2 regions of the Paenibacillus sp. FSL F4-0122 genome follow, and region 2 is predicted to be linked to the other one. Evidence: riboswitches for the same ligand, from Rfam matches in the RefSeq annotation. Region 2 holds a riboswitch; the other holds the start of a gene.
The links. A riboswitch is a leader RNA that binds a small molecule or an ion and turns the genes downstream of it on or off. The one in region 2 is predicted to bind cyclic di-GMP.

Region 1: it holds a riboswitch for cyclic di-GMP, as region 2 does, so the genes downstream of both, MHH49_RS05035 (glycosyl hydrolase) here and MHH49_RS07480 (choice-of-anchor A family protein) in region 2, are expected to answer to the same signal.

The regions. Positions count from the first base shown of each region.
Region 1 covers NZ_JBBODI010000001.1:1,168,162-1,183,304, reverse strand. Annotated here, with positions in the region: gene MHH49_RS05060 (glycosyltransferase family 4 protein) at 1-3, shown strand, start outside; gene MHH49_RS05055 (glycosyltransferase family 4 protein) at 3-1,142, shown strand; gene MHH49_RS05050 (glycosyltransferase) at 1,204-2,304, shown strand; gene MHH49_RS05045 (UDP-glucose dehydrogenase family protein) at 2,309-3,649, shown strand; gene MHH49_RS05040 (sugar phosphate nucleotidyltransferase) at 4,347-5,720, shown strand; cyclic di-GMP riboswitch class I at 5,857-5,936, shown strand; gene MHH49_RS05035 (glycosyl hydrolase) at 5,949-7,499, shown strand; gene MHH49_RS05030 (glycosyl hydrolase) at 7,654-9,174, shown strand; gene MHH49_RS05025 (discoidin domain-containing protein) at 9,226-11,931, shown strand; gene MHH49_RS05020 (GNAT family N-acetyltransferase) at 12,019-13,083, opposite strand; gene MHH49_RS05015 (potassium/proton antiporter) at 13,278-14,756, shown strand; gene MHH49_RS05010 (Dps family protein) at 14,944-15,143, shown strand, end outside.
Region 2 covers NZ_JBBODI010000001.1:1,759,342-1,774,484, reverse strand. Annotated here, with positions in the region: gene MHH49_RS07515 (undecaprenyl-diphosphate phosphatase) at 13-816, shown strand; gene MHH49_RS07510 (hypothetical protein) at 1,094-1,309, opposite strand; gene MHH49_RS07505 (DUF3221 domain-containing protein) at 1,626-1,967, opposite strand; gene MHH49_RS07500 (SDR family oxidoreductase) at 2,159-2,980, opposite strand; gene MHH49_RS07495 (MarR family winged helix-turn-helix transcriptional regulator) at 2,994-3,407, opposite strand; gene MHH49_RS07490 (ASCH domain-containing protein) at 3,735-4,148, shown strand; gene MHH49_RS07485 (hypothetical protein) at 4,345-4,737, opposite strand; cyclic di-GMP riboswitch class I at 5,234-5,324, shown strand; gene MHH49_RS07480 (choice-of-anchor A family protein) at 5,433-7,622, shown strand; gene MHH49_RS07475 (alpha/beta hydrolase) at 7,772-8,707, shown strand; gene MHH49_RS07470 (NusG domain II-containing protein) at 9,527-9,916, shown strand; gene MHH49_RS07465 (Gx transporter family protein) at 9,900-10,457, shown strand; gene MHH49_RS07460 (ATP-binding cassette domain-containing protein) at 10,487-11,341, shown strand; gene MHH49_RS07455 (ATP-binding cassette domain-containing protein) at 11,332-12,234, shown strand; gene MHH49_RS07450 (energy-coupling factor transporter transmembrane component T family protein) at 12,227-13,018, shown strand; gene MHH49_RS07445 (peptidase U32 family protein) at 13,062-14,987, shown strand; gene MHH49_RS07440 (aspartate aminotransferase family protein) at 15,085-15,143, shown strand, end outside.

The DNA of each region.
Region 1 (15,143 bases), 590 kb from region 2:
TAATGCTTAGAGTGGCCTATATAGATCACACTGCTAAATGGAGTGGTGGAGAAGTTGCCCTGTTTAACATCCTTACCCATATTGGAGAACAGATCGATCCACTGGTAATTCTGGCTGAGGATGGTGCGCTGGCTGAACGGCTACGTGAAAAAGGGATGGATGTCCGTATTATTCCGCTGGATGAGAGCATCAGAAGTCGTGGTAGAAATGCAGTCAACTTGGGAGCACCTGCTGCAGCCTTCAAGCTGTTGGCTTATGGCCGCAAGCTTGCGCCGCTCTTAAAAGCGGAGAAGGTAGATTGCGTGCACACCAATTCCCTGAAATCTGCATTATACGGAGCCATCGCTGCAAAAATAGCAGGCGTTCCATTGATCTGGCATATCCGGGATCATATTGGAGCCCCTTATTTAAAGCCTATCGTTGCCAAAGGAATTCGTTTGCTGTCGCGACTGCTCCCAAATGGAGTCATCGCGAATTCACATTCTACGCTGAATGCTTTGGAGCTGCCGCGTTCCAAAAAAACGCTGGTCGTATACTCCGCTTTCGCTAAAGCGATTGGTAATGGGATCGGCATGCGGGACCAGAAGAATTTTAACGTACTGCTAGTTGGTCGATTGGCGCATTGGAAAGGTCAGCATATTGTGCTGGAAGCCGCAAAAAGCTTTAAGAACGAACCTCGTGTGAAGTTCTGGCTGGCCGGAGACGCTCTGTTTGGAGAAGAGGCTTATAAGCAGGAATTGCTGCAAAAGATAAAAAACGACGAGCTTACTAATGTAAGCATGCTAGGGCATGTGGATGATATTCAAGGCCTTATGAATACTGCTGATTTACTGATTCACACTTCGGTAACTCCTGAGCCTTTTGGCCAAGTTATCGTTGAAGGAATGGCAGCGGGATTACCGGTGATCGCCTCCAATGAAGGCGGGCCGGTAGAAATTGTAGTTCAAGGTGAGACAGGATTACTGATAGAGCCTGGTGACGCGGCGATACTGGCAGACTCCATTAAATGGATGCTGGATCACCCAGAGGAAAGACGGCGGATGGCGGACAATGGGATGAAACGAGTGAAAGAGCATTTTGTTATCGAGAATACGGTCAAGGACATCGTTGACTACTATAAAGGTTTGTTGGCGGGCACCTGACAGATGATATGACGCGGTAATTCTGAAGATGATGCTCCATAAAACTTTGAGGATGATTCACATGAAAATTGCGATAGCGCACGATTACTTAATCCAAATGGGCGGCGCGGAAAGAGTGGTGGAAGTCTTTCATCACATGTATCCCGAGGCTCCAATCTACACAACGGTTTTTAACGGAAGCCGCCTTACTGACAATCTCAAAGATGCGGATATCCGTGCCTCCTGGCTGCAAAAGATTCCGGGAGTAAAGACCAATTTTAAAGGGGTGCTGCCACTTTATCCAATGGCCATCCGTGATTTGGACTTTCGCGGTTTCGATATCGTCCTGAGTTCCAGCAGTGCTTTTATGAAAAGTATTCAGGTTCCTAAACATACGTTTCATCTTTGTTACTGCCATACGCCTATGCGCTTCGCATGGGACTATGACACCTATATGGAACGTCAGTCGAATTCCGGGCTGTTCAAGAAAATGCTTAAGGTATACATGCAGCAGCTTAAAACGTGGGACCAACGGACTTCCAAAAATGTGAATCAGTTCGTAGCCAATTCTTCAGTAGTGAAGACGAGGATTCAGAATTATTATCACCGGGATGCAGATGTCATATTTCCACCGATTAATACAGCCCGGTTTACAAGCTCTTCTACCATTGGTGACTATTATTTAATTGTCTCCCGGCTTGTTTCCTACAAGCGGATTGATCTGGCGGTAGAGGCTTTCAATCGTAACGGTCTTAAGCTTTATATCGTAGGGGATGGACCGGATCGCAAGCGCCTCGAAGGCATGGCTAAGGATAATGTATCGTTTCTGGGCCGGCTAGAAGATGAGCAAGTGACTGGAATGATGGCACAGTGTCGAGCATTTATTTTTCCAGGAGAAGAGGACTTTGGAATTACACCGCTGGAAGCGAACGCTGCAGGAAGACCGGTAATTGCTTATCAAGCAGGTGGCGCACTAGATACTATTATTCCTTATGTAAATGGTGTGTTCTTTCAGCATCAAGAAGTGGAGGATCTACTTAAGGCTATTTATGAGGTAGAGTCCTACGCTTGGGATATCGATCAAATTATGGAGCATGCACGTAAATTCGATGAGCAGGCGTTTATGGTTAAGTTCAAGCAGTATGTTGAGCAGGCGTACGTCAATTTTCTAAAAGGAGGATGATTATATGAAGCTGACAGTAATCGGTACTGGGTATGTGGGTCTTGTATCTGGCGTGTGCTTTGCACTGGGCGGACATCATGTCATCTGTGTGGATAAGGACGAGGAAAAGATTAAGAAGCTGAAACAGATGGAATCGCCCATCTATGAGCCGGGAATCGAGGAACTGATTGAACTGAATCTTCGTGAGGAACGGTTATCTTTTTCTGCAGATCTTCAAGAGTCGGTGCGCCGTTCAGATATTATCATCCTTGCTGTAGGTACGCCATCACTGCCTAATGGTGAAGCAGACTTAACCTATATTGAGGGTGCAGCCGCTGAAATCGCTAAAGCGATGGAAGGGCACAAAATTATAATGACTAAATCTACAGTTCCAGTAGGGACAAATGAGAAAATCTCCAAAATGATCTCTAGCCATACCCATCATCCTTTTGATATCGTGTCTGCACCTGAATTTTTACGTGAAGGCTCAGCGATTCGCGATACCCTCCATCCCGACAGAATTGTCATTGGTCTTGATAATCCAGAGCTGGAACCAACTATGCGCGAGCTTCATAAGGGTTTCACAGAAAATGTATTTGTAACAGATATACGCAGTGCTGAAATGATCAAATATGCTTCGAATGCATTTTTGGCCACGAAGATTTCCTTTATTAATGAGATCGCCAATATTTGTGAAAAAGTGGGAGCTGATGTAACTAAGGTAGCACAAGGAATGGGTATGGACCAAAGAATCGGGTCATCCTTCCTGCAGGCTGGCATCGGTTATGGAGGCTCCTGTTTCCCGAAAGACACTAATGCGCTCATTCAAATTGCGGGCAACGTCGATTACGAATTCAAATTATTGAAATCTGTAGTCGAAGTGAATAAGGGACAACGGTTTATGATCATCTCCAAGCTGCATGAATCACTTGGCAGCCTGCGCGGTTCGACGATTGGGATATGGGGGCTTGCCTTTAAGCCTAATACTGATGATGTCCGCGAAGCTCCCGCCAGAGAGATTGTTGAGGCACTGGTGGCTGAAGGGGCAACAGTCAAACTATATGATCCAATCGCAGCTACAAATTTCAGGCAGCAATACGATCATCCGCAGCTTCGCTGGTGCCATCTGCCTGAGGAAGCGGCTGAGGGCAGCGATGCCGTCTGCCTCTTGACCGATTGGAGCCTACTCAAGGAGATTGATCTGCATCAGCTGGCGAAAAGCATGCGTAATGGGGTATTGATCGATGGACGCAACGTGTATTCCAAGGAGCAAATCGAGGGTACCGGCCTCGTTTATCATTCTGTCGGCCGCCCGCAGATGGGCGGATTGAGCGGTTATTCTGCTAGTGTGGCTGGAGCGGTTTAATCTAAGTTATATTGATTGAACTTGTGATTTTTCTATTAGGGATGAGCCGTGACTCCAGAGAATGTTTGGACTTCCAGCCGCTGTTGTCTGCAGATTTCCTGATTTTAACCGCTGATAGCGGTAGAAATCCGCAGACAAAGGCGGATGCTATCGCTCCTCCAGTTCCAAAATTCTCTTCCGCCACTCCATTCCCTTAATCTTAAGTTTCTAAGCAATTTATAAAGTTAGGTACTCTGATTATATACCGCAGTAGCAGTAGCATTTGTAGTTGTCATTGTCTCTGTTTCTGTGGTGGCAACTAGTCTTGCTCTTGTAGTTGCAGTTGTTCTTGCAGTTGCAGCTGCCTCCCCCGGAGCAGAAGCAAATCTTTAGAAAAACGTGCTCGCTTCCGGCTGGTACAGCCCGGTGCGCATGGATCATTGTTAAAAAGTAGTTGGTTAGGTTAAGAACGGAAAGGGAATTTGGAACTGTAGAAACGGAGTGTTCGCCTTTATCCTCGGATTTCTACCGCGAGAAGCGGTCCAATCAGGAAATCTGAGGATAACAGCGATCGGAAGTCCAAAATCCCTTGGAGTGGTTCATACCTAATAAATTTTTTAAAAAATGCATCCGCTCGAACTAAGGCTAAGCGGAAGCTATACGTTTTGATAACAATTCCATTATGCTCGATTTCCATAATTCAAGGAGGGTTCATTCTATGAAAATGGTACTTCTATCAGGCGGTTCAGGTAAACGGTTATGGCCGTTGTCTAACGACTCACGTTCAAAGCAATTTCTAAAGGTACTTGAAAGCCCTCAAGGTGAACCAGAATCCATGGTACAACGTGTCTGGAGACAGCTGGAGGAAGCAGGGATGGCAGAATCATCTTATCTAGCCACCGGCCGCGGCCAAGTAGAAATGATACAAAGCCAACTGGGAAGTCATGTGCCGATTATCGTTGAACCGGAGCGTCGGGATACTTTTCCGGCTATCGCCTTAACAGCTACCTATCTTTATTCAGTGGCAGGTGTTTCTCCAGCGGAGACGGTAGCAATATTGCCTGTTGACCCTTATGTAGAAGCATCCTTTTTCGATACCATAGCTATGCTTGAGGGGACCATGCTGGAAAGTGGAGCAAATCTGGCACTAATGGGTGTTGTTCCTGAACATGCCTCAGAGAAATACGGATATATTATTCCTACCGCTGAAGAGGCGGGGGGGAATGGTTTTATGAAGGTGAGTCACTTTCAAGAGAAACCAGACCGCATACAAGCAGAACAGCTCATCGAGCAAAATGCATTGTGGAATTGCGGAGTGTTTGCCTTCCGTTTAGGGTACTTGTTAGATATTTTGCAGCGTAAAGGGTTGCCTTTAGGATATGAAGAATTGCAGAAGCAGTATAAGCTATTGTCTTCCATCAGCTTTGATTATGAAGTGGTGGAGAAAGAAGAACATATTGTGGTGCAGCCGTATGATGGATTCTGGAAGGATCTTGGAACGTGGAATACGCTGACAGAGGAAATGAGCAGCAAGCATGTAGGAAAAGGTTTTGTGACGGCGGATTCTGAGGGGACTTGCTTGATTAATGAGCTGGACATTCCGATTACGGTAATTGGTGCGAAGGATCTGATCATTGCGGCTAGCCCGGATGGAATTCTAGTTACCCATAAAGCTGAGAGCCCACGGATTAAAGAAGTGCTGAAGACCTTTGAACAAAGACCGATGTACGAGGAACGCCGCTGGGGCCATTACAAAGTTATTGATTATGTGAAATATGATGAAGGCAATGAAGTGCTGACCAAACGGATTTTTATATCCGAGGGGAATAATATCAGCTATCAATTACATCGCAAGCGTAGTGAAATTTGGACAATCGTCAGCGGCGAAGCAAGTATTGTGCTGAATGAGAAAAAACATAATGTGAAGGCTGGGGACGTGGTACGTATACCGGAAGGAACGAAACACGCGATCCTTGCTTTGACGGATGTTGAGTTTATAGAGGTACAGACGGGGTCTGAATTAGTAGAAGAAGATAACATTCGTATTACTTTAGACTGGAATGATATAGAACTACAACAATTCATTTCATAGGTCTAACCTATCTATTTAACCAATTCAAAATTTCTTGAAACAGGTAAATTGACTCAATTATCAAAAAAAGTCATAAAAACACTAAATATATCATTAATTGTCGTCGATACTTACGGTAAGAGAGATTATTTCTCTTAAATTGAAAAGGCAAACCTATCGAAAGGTAGGGACGCAAAGCTATAGGGCCTTCGAAAGAGTGGCAGCCTGGCTACCGAAAGGGAGAATATTTTGAAAGCTTACCGTACGTATCGATTGTTTGGTGCATTTCTGTCACTCGTCCTGTTTCTGACTGCACTTCCGCTTGCTGTTGGGATTTCGCCGTCTATTGTCATAGCTGCTTCAAATTCTGGAACGCCAGTTACCCCAGGTGCCTCACCTGAAGCCGTAAAGCTGCTTAACTATTTTTACTCGATCTCAGGAAAAGGCATTATTGCTGGTCAACATGACTATTTAGAAAGTCCAGATGAAATTAACAATATGCTGAAGGGAACCAGCGGACAATATGCGGCTCTTCACGGTTATGAAATGGGTGCGATCAGTGGTCAGTCCGAAGCAACGATGGCTTGGCAACGTCAAAATGTGGTGAACAGCGCCATCAACTGGAATAAAGCGGGCGGGATCGTAGCTATGACTTTTCATGCTAACCTGCCGGGCACCTCTTATGACTGGGATAATGTGAAAAAAACACTCAGCCAGAGTGAGTTCGATAGTTACGTTACACCGGGTACCAAGCAATATAATAATCTGATCGCTGAGCTTGATAAGGTGGCAGTCTCTTTAAAAAGCTTGCGCGATGCCAATGTTCCGGTGCTTTGGAGACCCTATCATGAAATGAACGGGAACTGGTTCTGGTGGGGGAAGAAAAATAACTTTTCTAAACTATGGAATATAATGTATGACCGTTTTGTTAACGTTCATAAATTAAATAATCTGTTATGGGTATGGAGTCCGAATGCTCCCAATGTTTGGTCAGATCCTTATGCACTAACTTATCCAGGTGCTGATAAAGTAGATATTCTGGCAGCAGATATATACGAAAATGATTACCAGCAAAAATACTATGACAGCTTGTTGAGTCTAGCCGCAGGCAAACCGATTGCGATCGGGGAGAATGGTGAAATGCCTAATCTGGAGAAGCTTCAGCAATCGCAAAGTAAATGGACGTATATGATGAGCTGGGGAAAAATGCTTTACGAAAATAACAGTGCAGACACAATCAAAACATTTATGAATAGCAACTACACCCTGACCAGAGATAAATTAAATACTGGTCTGGCACCGACACCTAGCGCCGCACCAGCGCCGGCACCTTCCGAAGAAGAGGGGGAGGCAGCAATTCCTCTCGCGAAGGGGCTTGCAGGAGAGTATTACAACAACATGTTGTTGTCGGGAGCGGCAACTCTTAACAGAACTGATGCAATAATCGATTTCAATTGGCGGCAAGGATCGCCGGATGCCGCCCTCGGGATTGATCGTTTCTCCATACGTTGGAGCGGTAAAATTAAGCCGTTATATAATGAGCAATATACATTTTACACTACCTCAGATGATGGTATCCGTGTCTGGGTGAATGGGGAATCCGTGATTGATAGTTGGACTAAGCAAAGTGGTACTGAGCGTAAGGGCACTATAACGCTGAAGGCTGGCCGGCTATACGATATCAAGGTGGAGTATTACGAGAATGAAGGCGATGCGAGAGTCCGCTTGATGTGGGAAAGTGCTAGTCAAGCTAAAGAGACAGTTCCAGCAAGTGCACTTTTTCTTCCGGATGTCTCCTGATTGATGAAAATTAAAAGGTCGATCCTTAGTGGCTCTGCGTTATTGCAGAGCTACTAAGCTATAGTCCTCATTAGGTCAGAAGACGATTGTCCGATAACAGGTATGTTTATTTAGCACCTGTAGAGGCAGTACAGCTACCGAAAGGAGGATTTATTTGCGTAAATATTATAAGAAAAACAGATTGTTGTTTACTATGTTACCGGTGTTTATTATTTTTTCCTTGCTGCCTTGGGGAGAGGTTAAGAGTCTTCCGAAGGCTATGAGTGTTTCTTCCTCTTTACCTCCGGTTATACCCAGTAATCCATCGGCTTCTGAAGAGGCTAAGCAACTGCTGAGTAATTTGGTGAATCTACGTGGCAAAGGGATTTTGTCGGGCCAGCATGATTATCTAGAAAGCCCAGATGAACTGGTTCATAAGCTGAAGAATACTTCGGGACAAAATGCCGTTCTACATGGTTATGAATTAGGGGCGATTAATAATCAATCCGAAGGGACGATCGCAGAACAGCGGCAAGCAGTGATAGACAGTGCAATTGAATGGCATCACGAGGGTGGCATTGTAGCCATGACATTCCATCAGAGTTTGCCGGGAACATCTCCAGAATGGTCCAATGTAAACAGAAGTCTCAGTCAAGAGAAATTTAATGCTTATGTTACACCTGGGACAGCTCAGTATAAGAGGCTAATCTCAGATCTAGACGAGGTTGCTGGATATTTGGGACAATTGCGTGATGCCGGAGTTCCAGTCTTATGGCGACCTTACCATGAAATGAATGGCGGTTGGTTTTGGTGGGGGAAAAAGGACAATTTTTCAGAGCTTTGGAGTATTGTCTATGATCGTTTTGTAAACACACACAAGCTAAATAATCTACTGTGGGTATGGAATCCGAATGCGCCGAATGAATGGTCAGATCCTTATGCTGCATATTATCCCGGTGGGGATAAACTCGATGTTCTGGCTGCGGATATCTACAATAACGATTATAAGCAGTCCTACTATGAGGATCTGCTCGCATTGGCCGAGGGTAAACCTATCGGAATCGGGGAGAGCGGACAGCTGCCGGACCCGGATGTATTAACTGAGAAACAAAATAAATGGGTCTATATGATGACCTGGGGAAAATTACTGACAGAAAATAATACGCTACAGTCAATTAAAAGCTTTATGAAAGACTCGTTTATAGTATCGAGAGAGGACTATGTTCTCACAACAGGAGGTCCTTCGATAGCACCCGTAACTCCGGTAACCCTAACGGGTTTAACTGGAGAATACTATAACAATACTGATTTAGAGGGAGAAGCGGTACTTATCCGCGATGACCGTAAGATTGATTTTAATTGGCATGGTGCGTCACCTGCCTCAGGGATAAATGAAGATCACTTTTCTGTACGCTGGAAAGGGAAGCTCAAACCCAAATTCAGTGAGAAATATACAATTTCAGCATCCTCTGATGATGGAGTCCGTGTCTGGATTGACGGAAAGCTGATCATCGACAATTGGAAAAATCAAAGTGCAACCCTTCATAAAGGAAGTATCCCGCTCACAGCTGGAACGCTTTATGATATCCAAATTGAATATTATGAAAATGAAGGAGATGCCAATCTTCGTTTGCTATGGGAGAGTTCCAGCCAGAAGCAGCAGGTAATTCCACAAGGGGCATTGTTCCTTCCTTAATCTAATGAAATGATAGGGTAAGACATTCCGGAAGAAAGAGAGGACCTATGGATGGGAATAACGAGGAGAATATCTAATAGAAAAAATAAGATATCTGCAAACAAACCATTACTGTTATTACTAAAATTCGCCGCATTAACCGTCTTGTTTCTGTTGTCTGTCTCTGTCTTCGGAACGAATAGGACAAACGATTATAAGGTAGGTGCCAATATACCGAGACTATCTGCAGGAACTGATGCTGCAGCAGAAATACCGGATGGTACTGTGATCTGGAATCTGGGACAACATGATGGCTCAGCAGCTGAATTCGCTGCGAGTGGCACTTCTGGCAGCAAGAAGGACTTTAATGTTCCTTCTTCGGTGCTCAAATCATCGGCTCTGCAGAGCTTGCCTGCAGGCTTGAATGGAAAGACCCAGCCGGAATTAACGATCACATATCAGCTAAATAAGATCCCGGAGAATGGGGTCTTATTTAGCGTAGGTATTCTGGATGCGTATAAATCCGTGCCGCAAATGAGTGTGTTCTCCAATCATCAATTGTCGGGGATCATTCAAATTGCAGGCGTTGCTGGCACAGAAAGTGAATATAGCTTTCAAAAGACCTATGAATTATATATTCCCAAGGAGCAATTGAAGATAGGAACGAACGAATTGAAGCTGCAAACGGTTCGCTGTTTATATTGCAGTGACAAAGAAGACGAATATTCCTGGTGGACTTGGGATAATCTCCGTTTAGAGTCTCTTAACGCTCCAATTTCTGAGCCTATCCATGGCAGCTACACATTGACCGGAACAGTAGTGAATAATAAGCAATTTTATTTCGATGAAGGTGCAGTTACGCACTTGCCTTATGTTATCAAATGGCTAGGTATGGCTTATAGCGGCAATGTGATGCGAACCAGCTGTGCCAGCGATGTTGGGCGGTCCTGCTCGGATATGATGGAATATTACAAGGTGTTGCAGGATTACAACATGCAGGCGGTTGCTCTGTATTTGCATACTGGTGATATTAAGCTTAAGGCAGACGGATCGTTGCCCGCTGATGCAGAGAAAAAGCTGACGGATTATTTTGAGCAATATAGCCCCTATTTTCAATATTATGAGGTAGATAATGAGCCAGGATTATTCAATCGTTCTAAGGCAGTTAACTTGGCGATTGCGGACTGGCTAAATAAAAAGGGCAAGCAAATCGCGCCCCATTTACAAACTGTTGCTCCGGGCTGGGCGTATTGGCCGAGTTACAGTGAGGATTCCTGCGGTAATCAGAAGGGAACTGGGAAGGAATGTGGAGATCCGGATGGCTGGGAACGTGATCCAGAGCAACGTATGGAGCTGGAGAAGGTTACGGATTTGACCAATGGACATTCCTACGGGGACTCTTATATTTTTAGTAATGGAGGAAGCTTTACTGAGAATTTGAAGACCTTCACTGGCGCAGACAATGGACTCGGCAAAAAAATGCTGACCACTGAATTTGGTACCTCGGACAGTCATGTGGATGCCTATCAATACGGGGCAACGGAGCGGACAGCGGCTGTATTCGACCGGATCATGCGTGCGCATATTGGTTATGCGGATATGTTTGTGCAGCATGCTGCTTTTTTTAAGGATTTCAGTTTATTCAAATACGGGTTTAATTTAGAAGAGCATGATCCGGCGACCACAGAGATTTATTATACAAAAGAAAATGAGGATTCACGTGTCAGCATCATGAGAAGGCTCAGTCTTGCCTATGCTACGCATGGAGCTCCATTAACTTATCAAGTTGCCAACAAAGATGTGTTAGCCGACAAGCTGGTATATGTTCGGGCCGTGGATACTTCTACATTGAAGCCTCTTGCGGGAAGCGGAGCGACCTCAAATAAGGTGCTGGTTAATTTCGTTAACTTTGAGTCTACTCCACAAACTGTGAGTGTAAATGTGACTATGCCGAAAAACGGGGTGTATGAAGGGGAACGTTTTGGAAACGGGAATACGTATGAAAAAGCAAGAAGTTATGTAACAGGTAAAAAGGCTACTCCCACGTTAACTTTTACGGAGACACTTGCTCCAGGAGAGGCTGTGCAGTATATTTTGCAGCCTTCCTCTGAAGTAAAGCCGTCGGCCCCTAAAGGATTCAAAGCCGCAGCAACAAAAGGTTTAGCTGTAAAATTAAATTGGTTGGAGGCACCGGGAGCAAGCTACGAGCTGCTTCGTGCTGAAGGTAGCGGGGGGGAAATGAAGGTGGTAGCCACCGATGTGAAGCTTACAGAATACACGGATCATAATTTACGTGAAGGGACGTTATATACCTACGCGGTAAGGGTATCAGGTTCAAATCTACTTTCCGACAAAATTCAGATTACAGCCACCGGCCTGGTTCCTCTGGATCGGACAAAGTGGAAGGTAACCTCAAATGTGAATACGGTGGCATTAGCTCCAAGTCTGGCTATCGATGGGGATCGGCGCACGCGCTGGGATACGGGGAAACATCAGGTTTCTGGAGAGTATTTTCAGATTGATCTGGGTGAAGCACATGAAATTGAAAGAATAGATTTGGACAGCACGTTATCACCGTTTGATTATCCAAGAGACTATGTAGTTTATATTTCTGACGATGCTCAAAACTGGAACAAACTCACCTCTGGAAAAGGCACGAAAGAGCTTACGAAGATAACCTTTTCTAAGGTAAAGACACGGTATATCAAAATTGTACAGACCGGAGCGGGCGGGAATTATTGGTCTATTCAAGAGCTACAGGTGTACTCCAGAGAATAAGCAATTATTTGAATTTATATAACTGTTAATAGAGCATACTAAATAACCTCAGCGGGATCATTCTCCCGCTGAGGTTATTTTTGTACTTTAAATAAAATGGAGACCAGACATATAAGGTAATGGAATTGCCTCAGATTCCCCTGAGGAATCTGAGGTGCGAAGCGGGCTCGCTGGATCAAACAGCAGCGAGATCAGCTCCTTGTCGTCCACGGACGACAAGTCGAGGCTACGCTTGCGGCATACTTCCGTCTGCCGCAAAAGCGATTCCCGGTCTGCTATGCAGACCGTCCCGCTGTTCGCGCCGGCGCTTAAGGAGGCGCCGGCGTCCCGCAGAAGCGCGAGCAGGCTGCGCTCCTGCCACGGCACAGGCACTTGCAGCGTGCCAACGCCGCTGCACAGAGCCGCCTTGGCCAGCAACGCCGCTACCGCTTGCGGCTGGCCGGCCCAATCCACCGCCGTCGCTGGGCTCGGCGCCGGTACATCCGCCGCGGGCACAGCCATCGCGGCGAACCCCTCGATGCTGCCGTCCCGCACGGCTACGAGTGTGCGCTGGGACAAGCCCAGCACACCCGCGTAAGCCTCGGCACCCAACAGCAGCGCTAGCTCACCCGGACTGTACATCTGTCCGGCTTCGCGTTCATTCAGCAGCCGGTTGACGGCGAAGAAGTCGCCCGGCTGCATTGGCCGCAGCGTCCATTCTTCCCCTGCTGCGGCAGCAAGTGCGTGAGCCGAGCTTGCGTTCAGCTCGGCAAATTGCGTACCGCCGAACGGTACGCATCCCGCTCGGGTATACAGCGAGCGGTCACCCGAGACAAAGATAAGTGATGCGCCAGCATTCGCAGCATGGGTCTGGCATAGCTGTAGAAGCTGACCGGCTAGTCCCTGGCCGCGATAAGCAGGATCTGTGCAAACTGCACCGATGGAGAATACGTTCAGGAGAGCTTCTCCAGTGCGGATCGTGGAGGGCACTAATCCCATAAAAGCAGCGATGTTACCGTCCTCGGCAACGGCTGCATAAGAGTGAGTGTAACCAGGGCTGAAAATCAGCGGAAACAGCTCTTTCATAGAAGTGTCGCCGGCTTTGCGAAAGATGGAATGGGCCAGAAGAGCGGCTTGATCCAGCTCCGCAGGTTTAATTAATCTCAATTGCATTTACAGTCAGCCTCCTTATATGTAAATACGAGCAGGGTAGGAAGGAATTATTTTAAGTATAAGCCCCAGCGGATGAAATCTTCAATCCTGCTTATATTATTCAATGTCTCAAAAGGATGTGGATAAGGGTAATAACGTACATAAATAAGGAAGCTTATATTTTAAGCTAGAAGAGAAAGGGAAGTGAATAAACGGTGACCCAACTTGCAGATAATATCATATTATTGCTGGCAGCTCTCTTACTTGTAGGTGTGTTTTCCACCAAATTCTCCACTAAATTTGGAATGCCAGCGCTAGTGCTTTTCCTTGCTGCGGGGATGGTACTGAGTCAATTTATCTTTTTTAACAATGCTTCCTTAACACAAATGGCCGGGATTTTTGCGCTGGTTGTTATCCTGTTCGAAGGTGGGATGCAGACCAGTATTAAGGATATCAAGCCTATTATTCGGCCGGCATTATCCTTATCTACGGTAGGCGTATTGTTAACGACAGCTATCGTTGGGGTGTTCGCTAAGCTGATTCTTGAGGTGTCATGGGCGGAAAGTTTTCTGTTCGGAGCTATCGTGGGTTCGACTGATGCGGCTGCGGTCTTTTCGGTATTAGGCGGTAAGAATATTGACAAACGACTGACCTCGACACTCGAAGCGGAATCAGGCAGCAACGATCCTATGGCGGTGTTTTTGACAGTATCGCTGATCGAATGGATTCAGCATCCGGATATGGCGATATGGGGACTTGTGCTGTCCTTTATATGGGAGATGGCAGTTGGTTTGGTGATAGGGGTTGTACTTGGCAAAATCGCAGTATATCTTATCAATCGAATTAACCTGGATTCCACGGGGCTTTACCCGGTATTGGCGATTGGATTTGCTGTCCTAACCTACGGGTTATCTGCACTCGTTCATAGCAGCGGCTTGCTGGCTGTCTATGTAATGGGTCTTACCCTTGGCAATTCTGAGCTAATGTATCATCGAACAATTATGAATTTTAGTCATGGCTTCGCTTGGATGATGCAAATATTTATGTTTATATTGCTGGGTCTACTGGTATTTCCACAGGAGCTGGCAGAGGTGGCTTGGCAAGGTATATTGCTGTCCGTCATTCTGATGGTTGTGGCAAGGCCCATTGGTGTGTTTATAAGCTTGCTCTTTTCCAAATTCTCTATTCGTGAAAAAACACTGATTTCCTGGGCAGGCCTGCGCGGAGCCGTTCCAATTGTACTGGCAACCTATCCGCTGCTAGCCAATCTTCCCCACGGACGACTGTTCTTCAATGTGGTGTTCTTCGTCGTGCTGACCTCAGCAGTGATTCAAGGAACAAGCATTTCACCGCTGGCTTCCCGGTTGAAGCTGGTGGGGCAAGAGGATTCAGCACAGCCATCACTGATGGAGCTGGTCGCCCTTGGCAAGACAGATTCCGAGTTCAACCACATAGGAATTGAACCTTACATGCCCATTGCCGGGCAGAAAATCTCCGATATTGGACTGCCAGATGATATCTTATTTACTGCTATTATCCGGAATAAAAGCATTGTCACCCCCCATGGCAGTACCGTCATTGAGCCAGGGGATACTGTATATGTCTTAAGTCCAAAGAGCAAACGCGATGAGATGAGGGCTTTTTTCCGGAGTCAGAAAGGGAAGACGGCGGAGGAAAATATATCTTTGATTTAAGTTTAGAAAGAGGCCGTTATCCAGAGTGTGACAGAGATAATAGGCGGTATAACAAAAGTTATGCTAGAATCGGCAACATGTAAATCTTCAAAGTGGTTGCAAAAAGCAAAAGGATGTGTTAAATTGTATATAGATTTAGAACGAGTCTAAATACAATATAATAAATTAACCATAGGAGGTTTTATTAATGAGTACACAACTAAAGAGCCAAACTGAACTGCACGCTGCTTTGAACCGCCAGACCGCGAACTGGTTCCTGCTTGGGGTAAAGCTTCATCATTATCACTGGTATGTTAGCGGATCCCAATTCTTCACGCTGCATGAGAAGTTTGAAGAACTCTACAATGAAGCTGCTGGTTATGCAGATGATTTGGCTGAGCGCCTGCT
Region 2 (15,143 bases):
GACAATCCACTGATGACTGACGTAATTAAAGCAATAATACTTGGCATAATAGAGGGCTTAACTGAATTTTTACCAGTATCATCTACTGGACACCTTATTTTAGCAGGCGATTTGCTTAGCTTTGAGGGAGATGCTGCAATAACTTTTAAAATTGTTATTCAGTTGGGTGCAGTGATGGCAGTTCTAATTCTTTATTGGAAAAGGTATTTGGAAATTGGGCTTAATATGATTAGAATGGATTTTTCCAAAAGCAAAGGATTAAATGTCATTCATATGATTTTGGCTATGTTACCAGCATTAATCCTATATCTTCTCTTCAAGGACACAATAAAAAGCCAATTATTTGGCCCAACCCCTGTTTTGATCGGTCTAGTTGTTGGTGGCGTGTTGATGATCATTGCAGCGCGAAATAGGCGGACTGAAACCGCTGATACTATCGATGGGATTAATTATAAACAGGCTTTCGGAATTGGTCTGTTCCAATGCTTGGCGTTATGGCCGGGATTTTCGAGATCAGGTTCGACAATTTCAGGTGGCCTGTTGCTTGGCACTAGCCAAAAAGCCGCCGCAGATTTTACATTCCTTATTTCCGTGCCAGTTATGTTTGGTGCAAGCTTGTTGGATTTGTACGATAGTCGTGATTTGCTGAGTTCTGACGATTTACTTCTAATGTTAATTGGCTTTGCGACATCCTTTCTTGTGGCAATGATTGCAGTAGTGACGTTCATCAAACTGATTAAGCGACTTCGATTGGAGTGGTTTGCTCTATACCGGTTTGTTTTAGCAGCTCTCTTCTATTTAATTGTCATACAGTAATTGGATTAATCAATATGAACATCATGGGAAAGAAGCTTTTAAAAAGGGCTATACATCATATCCTGTACAGATTAAACTAGAGGTTCAAAACAAGGGGAAATCACCAAACAAGACAAAGCTCAAGTAGTCTATGAACTAAGGAATGAATTTTCGGTGAAAGCACTTCTACAGCTAGCCATTATCCCTCGTTTGTTTCTTCTACCATTAATATCACAAAGTGATTTTACAAGTGTTTGGGAATATGAAAAACCCCACCAGTTTAAGGTGGGGCTTTTGCTTACCAAGTATTATAGTTCGATTGATACTTAACTTGTTTATTCTCATAGCTCTCATTGGGGTAATCACGTCTGACAGACTGCAAGTAGCCTGAAATTGCAAATGCTGCAATAAGCCCTCCTATAATTCCTGTGATTAAGCTGAATGTTGAAAATCCGAATGTGGCAACTACTCCAATGGAAGACAATGCTACAAGCAATAGACTCAATATTTTCATCTTTATACACACCTCCATTTTGTATATGTAGTAATTTGAAAATTAAGATTGATACGTTACTATATTTGATCGGTTTCGATAAAAATAATAATATTTCAGCAAATCTTTAGACGGGCTTCATACTTATTTAAGCTAAGAGGATTATAGTAATCACATAACCCCCTTATAAAATAGATCTAGACCCTGCCGAAAGTGGTGGGGTCACTTTTTTGCACAGAGTGCATTTATAAATATGGATTTCTCCTTAAATCTACACAAAGAAGCGCCGCCCCTTTTGGAGACGTCGCTTCTTTATAGTAGATTCTATTCTTTTTGCTCAATTCTTGATTTTGGTGATTTTTTTGGCGGTAACTTGTGCAGGGAATGAATCATCACTTACTTCAAAAAATACTTTAATCTCATCGCCTTTTTTATATTTAGAAGGTGCAACTTTATTTACCCAAATGGCTTGAGAGTACTCATTAGATTCGAGCACCTCCTTGTATTCCTTGTTCAAGTCTTCTTCTTTTAATTCGGAAATTACTAAAATTCTTTTATTTTCTACATCTATTGTATGTACAATTCCTTTCAAAACTTCATCATTCTTACTACAGGCGGTGACTAATAACAAAAAAAAAATAAGAGTCCATTTAATAGTAGTACGTGGTTTTTGAATCATGGACCTTCCCCTCTAGTGGTTACGACATTAGTTTAAAATCGGTTGCACAGGCATAGCGTTTAGTACATTACCAATATAAGAATAAACAGCAGCATATCCATTATGACGACCTTTATTGATTCCCCTCGCACGCGGCAGGAACAATGTATCCTGAAATGCTTCCTGATGGTTTAGCCAAAAAACCACCATGATTAAACTAATTCGTACTTATAGTCATGTGCAAATTCTTTGAATGTAATGGGTCTTTTACCAAGTAATATTTGTAAATCGGGCGTGATTTTTTTGGCTAATCCAATTTTTGCAGTGAAGTAAATTCCAATCATAACAGTCACAAATTCTTTTTGAATTCCTTTTGTTAACATTTTATCTCTAAACTGAAGAACTGATGGATTAACATATTTGATTGTTTCTCCTAGCTCTTCAGATAAAATTTCAGCTACTTCATAGTAATCTAGCGCTTCAGTTCCCGTTAACGAGTAACCTTTATTTTCATGACCATTCTCAGTTAGGATTCTAGCGGTTACAGTACCGATATCACGAACATCGATAAAGCTAGTCTTGCCTTTTCCTGCGGGTACATAGATCTCCTTTTCTTTACGTAGCTCTTCCCCATGTTGAGAAATTAAGTTTTGCATGAAGAAACTTGGGCGTAAAAAAGTATATGGAATTCCTGATTTTTTAATGATTTTTTCAATTTTATGGTGTGGAACAATTGGGTTTTTCTCTACGCCCAATAGAGATAGAAACACAATGTGTTCAACTCCGACTTCCTTTGCGATATCTATGAGGGGTTGGAAATATTTTTTTGCGTCAGCTATATGAGGAGGGCGCAGTAAAAATAATTTTTTCACTCCTGTTAACGCTGGACGAAAAGAATCAGCATTTTCAAAATCAAAATAAACATACTCACTGTCTTTTCGATGGGAGGCAATTTTAAAAGGTGTTTCACTTTTCCTTAGTTCGTTAACCACTTCACGTCCTACATTACCGGTTGCCCCTGTGATTAGAATCATAAGTCTCACTTCCCTAACTAATATTTAAATAGATCGTTTTAAGCACGTTCATAAACGTGGACATTTCTTGTTCAGAAATATTTTTAAGTGCGTTATCCATGATTTCGTCACTAAGAACTTCTATTTGACTCTTAATTATCATTCCCGAATCTGTAATAAATACAAGATTTGATCGTTTATCATTTGGATTATCTCTAATGTCCAGAAGTCCTTTTGCTTTAAGTCGCTCGAGTATACCCGTTATTGTAGGGCGATCCGAGTAAGTTCGCTCTGCAATCATAGCTGGAGTTGTTCCTTCTAAATGAATAGATATATCTTTTAATACTGCCCATTGAGGAGCTGTTACATTATAAAGTGAAAGTTTTTTTGTTAAGCTTTTTTTCATTTCAAGACTTACTCTTATTAATAACTGTCCTGGGTTGTCCATAAATTAATTCCCCTCTTTAAATAGTTTGCACACTAACTACTTGATTAGTATACAAACTATATTCTCCTTTATCAATTTTAATTATTTTATTTGTTTAAATTGTGGGGAGTTACAGGTGAATGTCAATAATATTGATATTTAGAACTTTTGTTTGTATATAATAAAAATGAATGTTCTTATTTTTAGAGGCGATCAATCATGGAAATGAGTATTGACCAAACGGTTGGGATTATTTATCAAGTCTAGGAGAGCAAGATTACACAACGCGAGATCGAGATCCGTGACATCCGTGACAAACGTCCAACATAAACAAAGGGGATAGATATCATGCGGTGTATAACAATACGGCAGCCTTGGGCGACCTTAATTGCTCTTGGTGAAAAAGAGTTTGAAACTCGTTCATGGAGAACAGCCTACCGCGGCGAGTTAGGCATTCATGCCGGAATGAGGATTGACAAAAAGATTTGTGAACAGGAACCGTACAAATCAGTATTGGCGAAACATGGCTATACAGCAAATAATTTGCCGACAGGAGCTATTATTGCTACAGGTCAGCTCGCGGGATGTTATGTGGTTACTCCAGAGGTGGATTTAAGGGAATGGATCAATGGGAACGAATATGATTTTGGCGACTATAGCGAAGGACAGTTTGCCTGGAAGCTTGAAGGGGTTCATCCATTAAGCCATCCAATTCCAGCTAAAGGTCGGCTAAGCTTGTGGGAGCACTCTAATCACTTCTGAACAGCGAATGATATTTTTAATGTAATTTTTATGTGCCTATCAGCTTTTTTTCAGGTTCGAGGTATATATTGAAGACACCAAACACCCCCCAGTGTTTTGTGGTATATCTCTCTCAGGTCTTGCCAACTCCCATGGTAAGGCCTATTTTTTTGTTCGCTAATTGATGGGGGGAGAGTAGAGCGGCTTCTATACAGCTTTATTTAATTTGAAACTGTTCTTCGTAACTCTTAAAAGAGGAAATATCCAGCCCTAGGTATCTGCGCATATGGATGGCAGCCTGAGCCGCAACAATGTCATTCAACAGCAGCATTCGTTCGTGATAGCCACGACATATATACTTGGCTTCAATTCCCGTATTAAGTCTGTTTTGCTCATACACCTTGATTCCCCGTCTTCTCATTTCTGCACGAACATCCCTTAGATCTGTTGTAGCTACTGCAGCAGCTGTTCCAAGCACCTCCAGATAAGGGGCGGGTGTTCGTAAGTGTGTAGATAAAATGGCGGAGTCCCGTTCGAAAGCTGATAAAATCATCGGAAGCAATAAATAAGATTTCACCAGCATGTTGTCCCTGCTTTCTGCTCTATGCATGAATCTCATCACCTCTAATAGGAACGTATATTCGTATTCTACCCCGATATTCCAAAAATAATCAATGGTATTTCTAAACAGCTTATCCAATGTGATTAAATTCACAACTAAATAACGAAGAATAAATTATATTAAAATTGTAATAATAAAAATTAATGTATCGGACGTACATAAAGGAGAATTATGATGGAAAAAGAGGGCAGCCTCCAGCGTGGATTGTTTTTTGGTTTAATTCTGAGTGTTCCCTTATGGATATCCATATTGGGCTATATACAGTTACTTTAAAATTTAATGAAAAACCTTATGCGAAGCGCCTTTAGGCGCTTTTTTTTGTATGGTAATAATGAGCGGAATCATCGAAAGGAATTGATTGACAATTGTGGGTGTCGGGCGCTAAACTGTTATTAATTCAAAAAGTATTAAAAGTCATAGACGGTTATTGGAGAGAATGCTTCGGCTACCAGTTCTGGACTTGCAGTGTAATACATATATATAGTCATGATAATAGCAAACCGTCTGAAAGGGCGGGACGCAAAGTCCAGGAGTCTAAAGTGTCTTAAAGGCACAATGACCGTCCGACTGCCATGAGAAGGGAATTCCACTTCTTTTTGGCGGTCTTTTTTGTTGTTAGGTCCTTTAGAGTTTCTGGTAATTATTCTGATTAATATAAATCATAGTTTTAGGAGGTGTGCCATTTGAAAAGAAGAATAAGACCGTTACTCTCGCTTGTATTAGCTGGGATTTTGACGGTAGGTAGTGGGCTTTCCTCATTAGGAGCTGGAGTTGCTGGAGCTAGTAGTTCTTCTACATTGGGAATTGCAGGGGTCTACAACGTGTTTATTCTAGGGGATATAACAACGGTTTCGGATACGGAAGGAAGGTTTGCTGCTGGAGGTAACGTTAACTTAACCAACTATAGTGTTGGAGATAGGTTGACCGCTGCTGAGGTTTCCTTGACTGACACACTTGTTGTTGGAGGGAATCTTACTTTCAACGGAGGTACTGTTTATGGGAATATCGTGCACGGGGGAGATTTTTCAGGGAATGTAACGCTCCTCAAGGGAGGTACAAAAAGACAGGGGAGTACGATTGACTTTTCAGCCGTAGGTCAGTCTTTGAAGGACAAATCAGCAGAACTTGCAGCATTGCCGGCGAATGGAACAACAGTGTACCAATATGGCAGTCTTACCCTGACAGGTACAGATCCTGCGGTCAATGTTTTTAATGTTCCAGGAGATAACGTCTCTAATACCTACGGAATTACAATAAATGTTCCTTCAGGATCTACAGCAATTATTAATATTGATGGTTCTAACGTAAAAATGAAAAACTTCGGATTTCTACCTAATAACGTGTTGAACAGCAAGAAAATTTTGCTTAACTTTAGCCAAGCTGCGTATATTGATATGGCAGGCATAGGTGTAATGGGAAGCATACTTGCCCCCTATGCTCATGTTGATTTTATTAATGGTCAGATTAACGGTACTTTAGTGGCGGCTTCACTCAAAGGGACTGGTGGTGGTGAATTTCACCACTATCCATACGATGGTGATGAACCTGGACCAACGCCGACACCAACGCCAACAGTGACACCAACGCCAACGCCAACAGTGACACCAACGCCAACGCCGACAGTGACACCAACGCCAACGCCGACAGTGACACCAACGCCAACGCCGACAGTGACACCAACGCCAACGCCGACAGTGACACCAACGCCAACGCCAACAGTGACACCAACGCCAACGCCAACAGTGACACCAACGCCAACGCCGACAGTGACACCAACGCCAACGCCGACAGTGACACCAACGCCAACGCCGACAGTGACACCAACGCTAACGCCAACAGTGACACCAACGCCAACGCCAACAGTGACACCAACGCCAACGCCGACAGTGACACCAACGCCAACGCCAACAGTGACGCCAACACCAACACCATGTCCGACACCGACGCCAACGCCTACGTCAACACCAACAGTGACGCCGACACCGACGCCAACAGTGACACCAACACCAACACCGACACCGACAGTGACACCAACACCAACACCGACACCGACAGTGACGCCAACACCAACGCCGACGCCAACAGTGACACCAACGCCAACGCCGACAGTGACACCAACGCCAACGCCAACAGTGACGCCGACACCAACGCCAACGCCAGAAGCAACACCGACACCGACGGTAACACCAGAAGCAACACCGACACCGACGGTAACGCCTGAAGCAACACCGACACCGACGGTAACGCCAGAGGTAACACCGACACCGACGGTAACGCCTGAAGCAACACCGACACCGACAGTAACACCAGAAGCAACACCGACACCGACGGTAACGCCAGAAGCAACACCGACACCGACGGTAACGCCAGAGGTAACACCGACTCCAGAGGTAACGCCTGAAGCAACACCGACACCGACAGTAACACCAGAAGCAACACCGACACCGACGGTAACGCCAGAGGTAACACCAACTCCAGAGGTAACACCAACGTCGACACCAGAGACTTCGGTGTTCCCGACACCAACGCCATCATCCGTAATTGGCACTATAGTTCTTGCAGAAGATCCTGTGCCGCTTGGGCCTGTAGCTTCGCCGACACCAGCGCCAGTACCAACACCGTCGAATAGCACAGAAGTACTTGTTGATGATGATGAGATCCCATTAGGTCCGGTACCGGCAGTGACACCAACGCCAACACCAACACCTGATGAAATCATCGTAGTGGACGATACGATCCCATTAGGTAAGCCGCCTGTGAAGGAATTGCCAAAAACGGGTGAATCAAGTCCTGCACCTTACTATGTAGCAGGTTTAGGTTTTGCACTTATCGGATTATTAATGAGAACCAAGTTCTCCAAAAAGAATAAATAATAAACGGTAGAGCACAACATAGAGTCGCTTTCGGGGGGTGTCCTGATGGCGGCTCTATTTGTATGTCATGATTGCGATAGTTTGGTGCATTCTAAGTAGATGGTATACTCTTGTTGCAAAAGAAATGAAGAGGGGATGGCGAAGGCGAATTGATATGGTTCATTATTAGCGCTGTAATCATCATAGGGATTCTAATCTATGTGGGATTTTTCTTCTATGGTATTGCTATTAAACGAGCACCAAAGGTATTTCTAAGTAATAATCCTAATCTGAAGGCTGATCCTCCGGTTGCCGGAGCTTCTTGGGGGGAGGGGAAGGATTGGGTCTCTCGCCAGAGCTTCGAGAATATTGAGATCGTATCTGCAGATGGACTTAAACTAAGAGGTTTCTTACTCCAATCTAATCGTGCTGCGGGACGCACAGCCATTCTAGCCCACGGTTATTCAGGTAAAGCAAAGGATATGGGGGCGTACGCCAAAATCTACTACGAGAACTTAGGCTTTAACATCCTAATTCCCGATGCAAGGGGGCATGGAGATAGCGCAGGGGATTACATTGGTTTTGGTTGGCCGGAACGAAAAGATTATTTGCAATGGATTGAATACATGATTAAAAAGACTGGGTCTAGTGCTCAAATTGTGCTTCACGGTGTTTCTATGGGCGGTGCTACAGTGCTAATGACCTCAGGGGAAGATCTTCCGCCGCAGGTAAAAGCTATTGTTGCGGACTGCGCTTATACCTCAGTAAAAGCACAATTATCTTACCAACTACGGCGCATGTATCGTTTGCCAAGTTTCCCTTTCGTTCAAAGTGCAAGTCTAATCACCCGCTTGAAGGCGGGGTATGGTTTTGGTGAAGCCTCTGCATTAAAACAAGTGCGGAAAGCGAAGGTTCCGATTCTTTTTATTCACGGGGATGCGGATAACTTTGTACCTTTTGCTATGATGAATGAATTGTATGAGGCATGCCAGAGTCCAAAGGAGAGGCTCATAGTGCCGCAAGCGGGGCATGGATTGTCTTATGATACGGATAAGGCGGGGTATATAGATGTAGTAACAGCTTTTGTAAGCCGATATGTAAAATAAGTCCTGAACGTAGACAGCGCCCGATATCCGCTAGGTAGCGGTTATCGGGCGCCTATATTTTTCCACACATGACGTAGTCCTTGAATAAGGATCGTACCGTCATGCTTTCTCGTTATATTCATCCCCCGCCGTTCGTGAGTAACGGGTGTCTTGATTCCTTGTTATTTCCAGCAGCCGTGTGGCGAGAATAATCCTTCCAATACGACAAAAGCCCTACCTCTCTTTTGCCCTTGCGGCTCCATTGACCGCGCCAGTGTGAATCGGAATGCTATATTTCGAATTTAATCTCATAAAAAGGAAGAGTACTGCAAGAAAACATAAAGCCTCTTTGTCCAAAATGCCGATGTGTATAATAGTCGGCCTGACATCTTCTTGGTGGGGATATTCAATATATCGAAAAACAAATACCATATAAATATAACACACTATTGTTTAAAAGGCAAATATAATAATGAATTCCAAGATAAGGTTTATTTGATTCTAGAGAGAAACAAACCTCGATAGGGAGCGCTTAGATTTCGAAAGTAACTTAAATTGGGTTAATTGTGAATTATTCCGGAAAAGCTAGTAAACCAGAGGAGATGGGCGATCTCGGTGCAAATGGGCTAAAATGTAAGTTGGATATTTTTGCAAACGCTACAAACTACAACTGAAAATGCCAGAGACGAAGGGCTTGTGTCTGCTGGGGTTATTTTGCGTGCCTATTTTGTGAACAGCTCTCTAAAACTGACAATAAACTCCAACATTGATTGAAGGATTGAGGGTAGACCGTTATAATTAATAAGTCTGGATTTTAATTAAAAAATAAGGGAGATTTTTATGAAACGCGCAGATGTGTGGCTGATTTCCATCGTATTGATTGCTGCGCTCGCTTTTCTCGTACCGAGATGGTTTTCGGACAATGATGACAAAGGTGGGGCCGGTAAAAATCTCATAGCCAATGTAACGGTGGACGGTGAGTTATTTAAAACGGTAAAGCTTACAAAAGAAGAACAAACCATTGAGGTCCGCACGGAACGCGGCTATAACATTTTGAAGGTGCATGATTACGGGATTGAAATGTACGATGCCGATTGCGCTGATAAAGTTTGCCTAGGTTTTGGTTTTATTACCCTGCCCAAACAGACGATTGTCTGTCTACCGCATAGAGTATTAGTCGAAATCACCAGTGCGTCGGGGGAGGATGATATAGATGCCTATGTCCAGTAGTGAATCTGCAACAGCTTTAAAAAGAACAGTGATTATTGCGATTTTCGCCGCAGTGGCAGTAGTGTTAAGTTTAATAGAGGCACAGATTCCGTTATCCGGGATGGGACTGGTGCCGGGTGCTAAGCTCGGACTGGCCAACATTATGATTTTGACTTGTATTTACTTTTTACGTGGACGGGATGCTTTCCTGCTTGTCATCCTCAAAACACTGCTTACTGCATTTCTGCTAGGTACCTTCTCAAGCTTGCTGTTTAGTTTATTTGGTTCACTTTTTAGCTTTGTTGTTATGTTTGTGCTGATGCTGATTAGTGGCAAAGGTAAGAGTATAAGCTTGATCGGAATTAGTATAGCTGGTGGGATTGCACATAATATCGGTCAGCTGCTGGCAGCTTCTATGGTATTTGCATCACTTAGTATTTTTTATTATCTTCCCATGCTGCTGATCACTGGGGTAGTAACAGGAATTGCCGTGGGCTATGCAGTCCGTTATTTGGTGGCGTCATTGTCAAAAATATCGCTGTTTGAAGAATTTTTGGACTGATTAGTCACATCAGCGGAAGGATGACTAACATGAATGAATCATACGAAGGTCAAGACTTAGAGGGAGAAGGACAAGCAGTCATCTCTCTGGATGGGGTATCGTTTGGCTATGATCCCGAGCATCCGATTCTTCAAAATATAACGTTATCTATCTCACAAGGACAATGGGTCAGCTTGGTTGGTCCTAATGGCTGCGGGAAGTCTACGTTGGTCAAGCTGCTTAATGCTCTGCTGCCTAAGGGGGCTGGTGAGATTGAGGTTAGTGGCATGCTGCTTAGTGAGGAAACGATCGGAAGCATTCGGCAATGTATCGGAATGGTGTTCCAAAATCCAGATAATCAGTTTATTGGAGCCACTGTAGAGGAAGATATCCTATTCGGCCTGGAAGGGCTTCGTTTGCCGTACGAAGAGATGGCTGAACGTTTGCACTCCTATACGACAAGACTAGGAATAAATCATCTGTTGTCCAAGCATCCGGGTGAGCTGTCGGGAGGCCAAAAGCAGCGTGTTGCTATCGCTTCCATTCTTGCTATGGAACCAGGCATCGTCATTTTTGACGAGGCCTCTTCTATGTTGGATGAAGGAAGCAGAAATGACCTTCTCGGCATTCTGCAGGATATGCGGGCAGAAGGGAAGTACACGATCCTCATGATTACGCATGATGCAGATGAGATTTTGGCATCGGATCGGGTGCTTGCGCTGCATGGAGGTAGTTTGGCTGCAGATGTTACACCGGCGGAGTTGTTCCGGAACGAGGAGCTTCTGGAAAAATGCCATCTGCGTGAACCTTATCCTTGGCGCCTTGCACGCGAGCTGCAGAACCAGGGTATTCATGTGGATGTTCCGATCAGTGAAAAGGAGCTTATAGACACGTTATGGCCATAGAATTACAGCAAGTAAGTTACACCTACGCTGAACGAAGCCTCTGGAAGCTGACGGCGCTCCGGGACATTAACCTCAGTGTACCCATTGGCTCGATGGTTGGTATTGCGGGGGCGACGGGCTCAGGTAAATCGACGCTGCTGCAAATGTTTAACGGGATACTGAAACCAACCGAGGGTATGGTAAAAGTGCTTGATGTAACCATTCAGGCTGGTGAGAAGTCCCCTAAGCTAATGCCACTGCGCCGCCGAGTCGGATTGGTATTTCAATTTCCGGAGCAGCAGATGTTCGAAGATACGGTCGAAAAGGATCTCATTTTCGGTCCCCTTAATTTCGGTATGAGTCTCGATGAGGCAAAGTCACGTGCACGTCAGGCCATGTCAGATATGGGGCTGGATCTCGCGTTGCTGGAGCGGAATCCTTTTCAATTGAGCGGTGGACAAATGCGTAAAGCGGCTATCGCTTCCGTGCTAGCTATGGACCCTGAGGTCATCGTTCTGGATGAGCCCACGGCAACGCTTGATCCCATTAGCCGTGCAGAGCTTATCAGCTTGCTGGAGCGATTATGCCGTGAGCAGGGCAGAACGATCATTATCGTTACGCATCGGATGGATGAGTTATTGCCCTATGCGGACAGCTGGGTTGTACTTAAAGAGGGCAGCACGGCGTTTCAGGGCAGTGTAAAGGCACTTGCAGATGATCCTTCGATTCTGGAACAGTGTGGTTTGACGGTTCCGCAGTCCCTTCGTTACTGGCGTGCAGTTGCTGATCATTTAGGTCTTGTGGATGAAGTCCCCCGCTTGACGGCTGAGAGTCTGGCAGAGCTTATAGCTTCGCTGCCAGCGGAATCAATAAGCACTGGTAAGCCCGATGGAAAGAGGGATGACCATGAATGAGAAACTGATCTTAGGTCGGAGTATTGAGACCGGTTCGTGGGTGCACAAGCTGGATGCTCGTGCCAAAATCACTGGCATGCTATTATACGTAGCTGTTATCTTGCTCTCACGTTCGTGGATGGCCATGGCTGTGTTGGCTATTTTTTCGATAGCCGTTATGGCTTCCACGCGGATTCCGCTTAAATACTTCCTGAAAGCAGCTAAGCCTTTACGTTATTTAATGTTATTTATCTTTATTGTGCAGGTGGTGTCTGTGAAGACAGGGGAGGTAGTGCTGACTCTTGGTTCCTGGTCTATCTATGAGGGAGGGCTAAGATTAGGGGCATTTTCGGTCATCCGCATGTTCTTTCTTATCACCTTTACAGCGCTTCTGACCTTCACAACAACGCCGGGGAAGCTGAATCAAGGGTTGGAGGGGATCTTGACACCCTTCAAAAAGCTTGGCTTATCCCCTGACCGTATCACGCTGATGATCAGCATTTCACTTCGTTTCATTCCTACGATTCTAGATGAATCGCAGATCATAATGAAAGCGCAGGCCTCAAGGGGAGCCGATCTAAAAGAGCTGCCTTTGAAGGAAAAGGGACGGATGTTAGTCTCCCTGCTGGTCCCGATTATCGCCAGTGCTTTTAGGCGTGCTCAGGATCTGGTGTATTCCATGGAAGCCCGCGGTTTTCGCATGGATGCTCCCCGCAGTCGGTATCACCGCCTAAGGTGGGGCAAATTCGATACTGTTTTTATTGGGATGTTTGTGGTCATGGGAATTGCAGTAGCTTTGTTATAATACTCATTCCCTATTAGTAGTATCAACTTGGGAGGGAACTTGAATGGCACGTTATTTTAACGGTAGAGAAGTTGAATTACTCGCACCCGCAGGAACGTTTGAGATTTTCAAGGAAGTGATCCAATCACGGTGTGATGCAGTTTATTTTGGTGGACCTGTATTGAATATGAGAATGATGCGTAAAGGTTATAATCTTACTCATGAAGAGATTGTAGAGGCACTTGATATCGCTCACCGTCTAGACAAAAAAGTGTATATCACTGTGAATAATCTTTTTAGTGAGGAAGATGTGGAAGAAGCTAGAGAATACCTGCGTTTTCTTGATAGTGCTCGGCCGGATGCCTTGATTGTTCAGGATATGGCAGTGTTGGAGCTTATTCGGGAGATGGAGCTTAACCTTCCTATTCACTCTTCAGTAATGATGAATGTTCACAACCTGGAGATGATCTATGCGCTGCGTGATCTGGGTGTAACTCGTGTAGTTACCTCGCGGGAAATGGACCTGCAGACAGCTAAGCTGCTTGGTCAGCGGAGTGGCATGGAGCTGGAATATTTTATTCATGGAGATATGTGCTCTGTGCATGGTGCAAATTGTTACTTTAGTTCCCATGTTTTTGGTATGAGCAGCAACCGGGGGAAATGTATGAAGCCTTGCCGCTGGGATTATCGGGTTAAAAAAGACGGATATGTATATCCTGCTGAATATCCACTGGCTGTCAAAGATATGTTTATGTATGAGCATCTTCCGGAATTGATTGAATCAGGCATTACTTCTTTTAAAATTGAGGGCCGTATGCGTGATAAGGAATTTATGGTGATGCTGGCGAATAGCTACGGCGAAGCCATTGACCGATATATCGATGATCCGATTGGTTTTGATCGTACGGTTGATACCAAAGAACTGTACAACAACCGCAAGCGCGACTTTTCGACAGCTTATGCTTTTGGTAAACCAGGGTTAGCTAATATCAACCGTCGTTATGAAGGTACGGGCAAATTCTATAGCACTGGAAAAGTATTTAGCACACCAACCGCAGAACGTGAGCTATCTGAAAAACGTGTAGAGGAATTGCGGGAACGTTTGGCGCAAGAAAAGAAGCCTAAGACAACAAAAGCGAAGCTGGCTGTACGTGTGAATAATATGGAACAGGCGCGCGTAGTATTGGAACTGGGTGTGGATAGTCTGTATTTGCCGGGCGATGTATTTGAACCGGACAGACCTTTTACAAAACGTGATATTAAGGAACTTGGTGAATTAAAAGGCGATAGCAAAATATATTTAGGGTTGCCACGCATGATGACCGAGCTGCATTTCGATCAATATGATCAATTGCTTGGTGGAGAACGCTTGCCGATCGACGGTATAATCGTTACTAATTTGGGAGCGATTCGCAGATACAGCTCTACAGGTTATCCGTTAATTGGAGATGGTAGTTTAAATGTCTACAATCATCTTTCCGCCCAATTATATGCAAAATTAGGTTTGACTCAGCTTTCGGTTTCACCGGAAATGACGCTGGAGCACTTTGCTACCTTTGCCTCACGTTGTGACACGCCTTTGGAAGTTGTTGTACATGGTACACCTGCACTAATGTATATGGAGCACGACCTTTATGAGAATACTGAAGTAATGGAACCTATCGCTGAAGAGGATAATCAATATGTGCACAATAATGTATTGGTTCTAAAAACAGACAAAGGTGAGAATCCGGTATATCGTGATCAGCACGGCCGTTGCCATCTTTTGTTCGCAAAAGAGCTCTGCTATTTACCGTTACTTGGTGAGATGATTGATCTAGGCATATCTAGCTTCCGTATTGAAGGAGCGACGTATAGTGCTCAGCAGTTGCGTGAAATTATAATTTCTTATCAACAAGCTATGAATCGTACTGAAGTGAAAGATGACATGCTAGGTGGTCTTGAGCCCATTTATGCGGGTTATACTCTAGGTTCGCTGCAATTTAACTAATTCTATTTTTTGGGACAAAATATCGTCTGCTAGTAAGAAGAATGCACAGTACTCTATCAATAAGTTACTATTTTCACAAGAAGAGAGGGAATCAATCATGGAACAGCAAGAATTCATCGGAAGAGAAGCCGTAGCGGCGAAGCGTAAGCAATATTT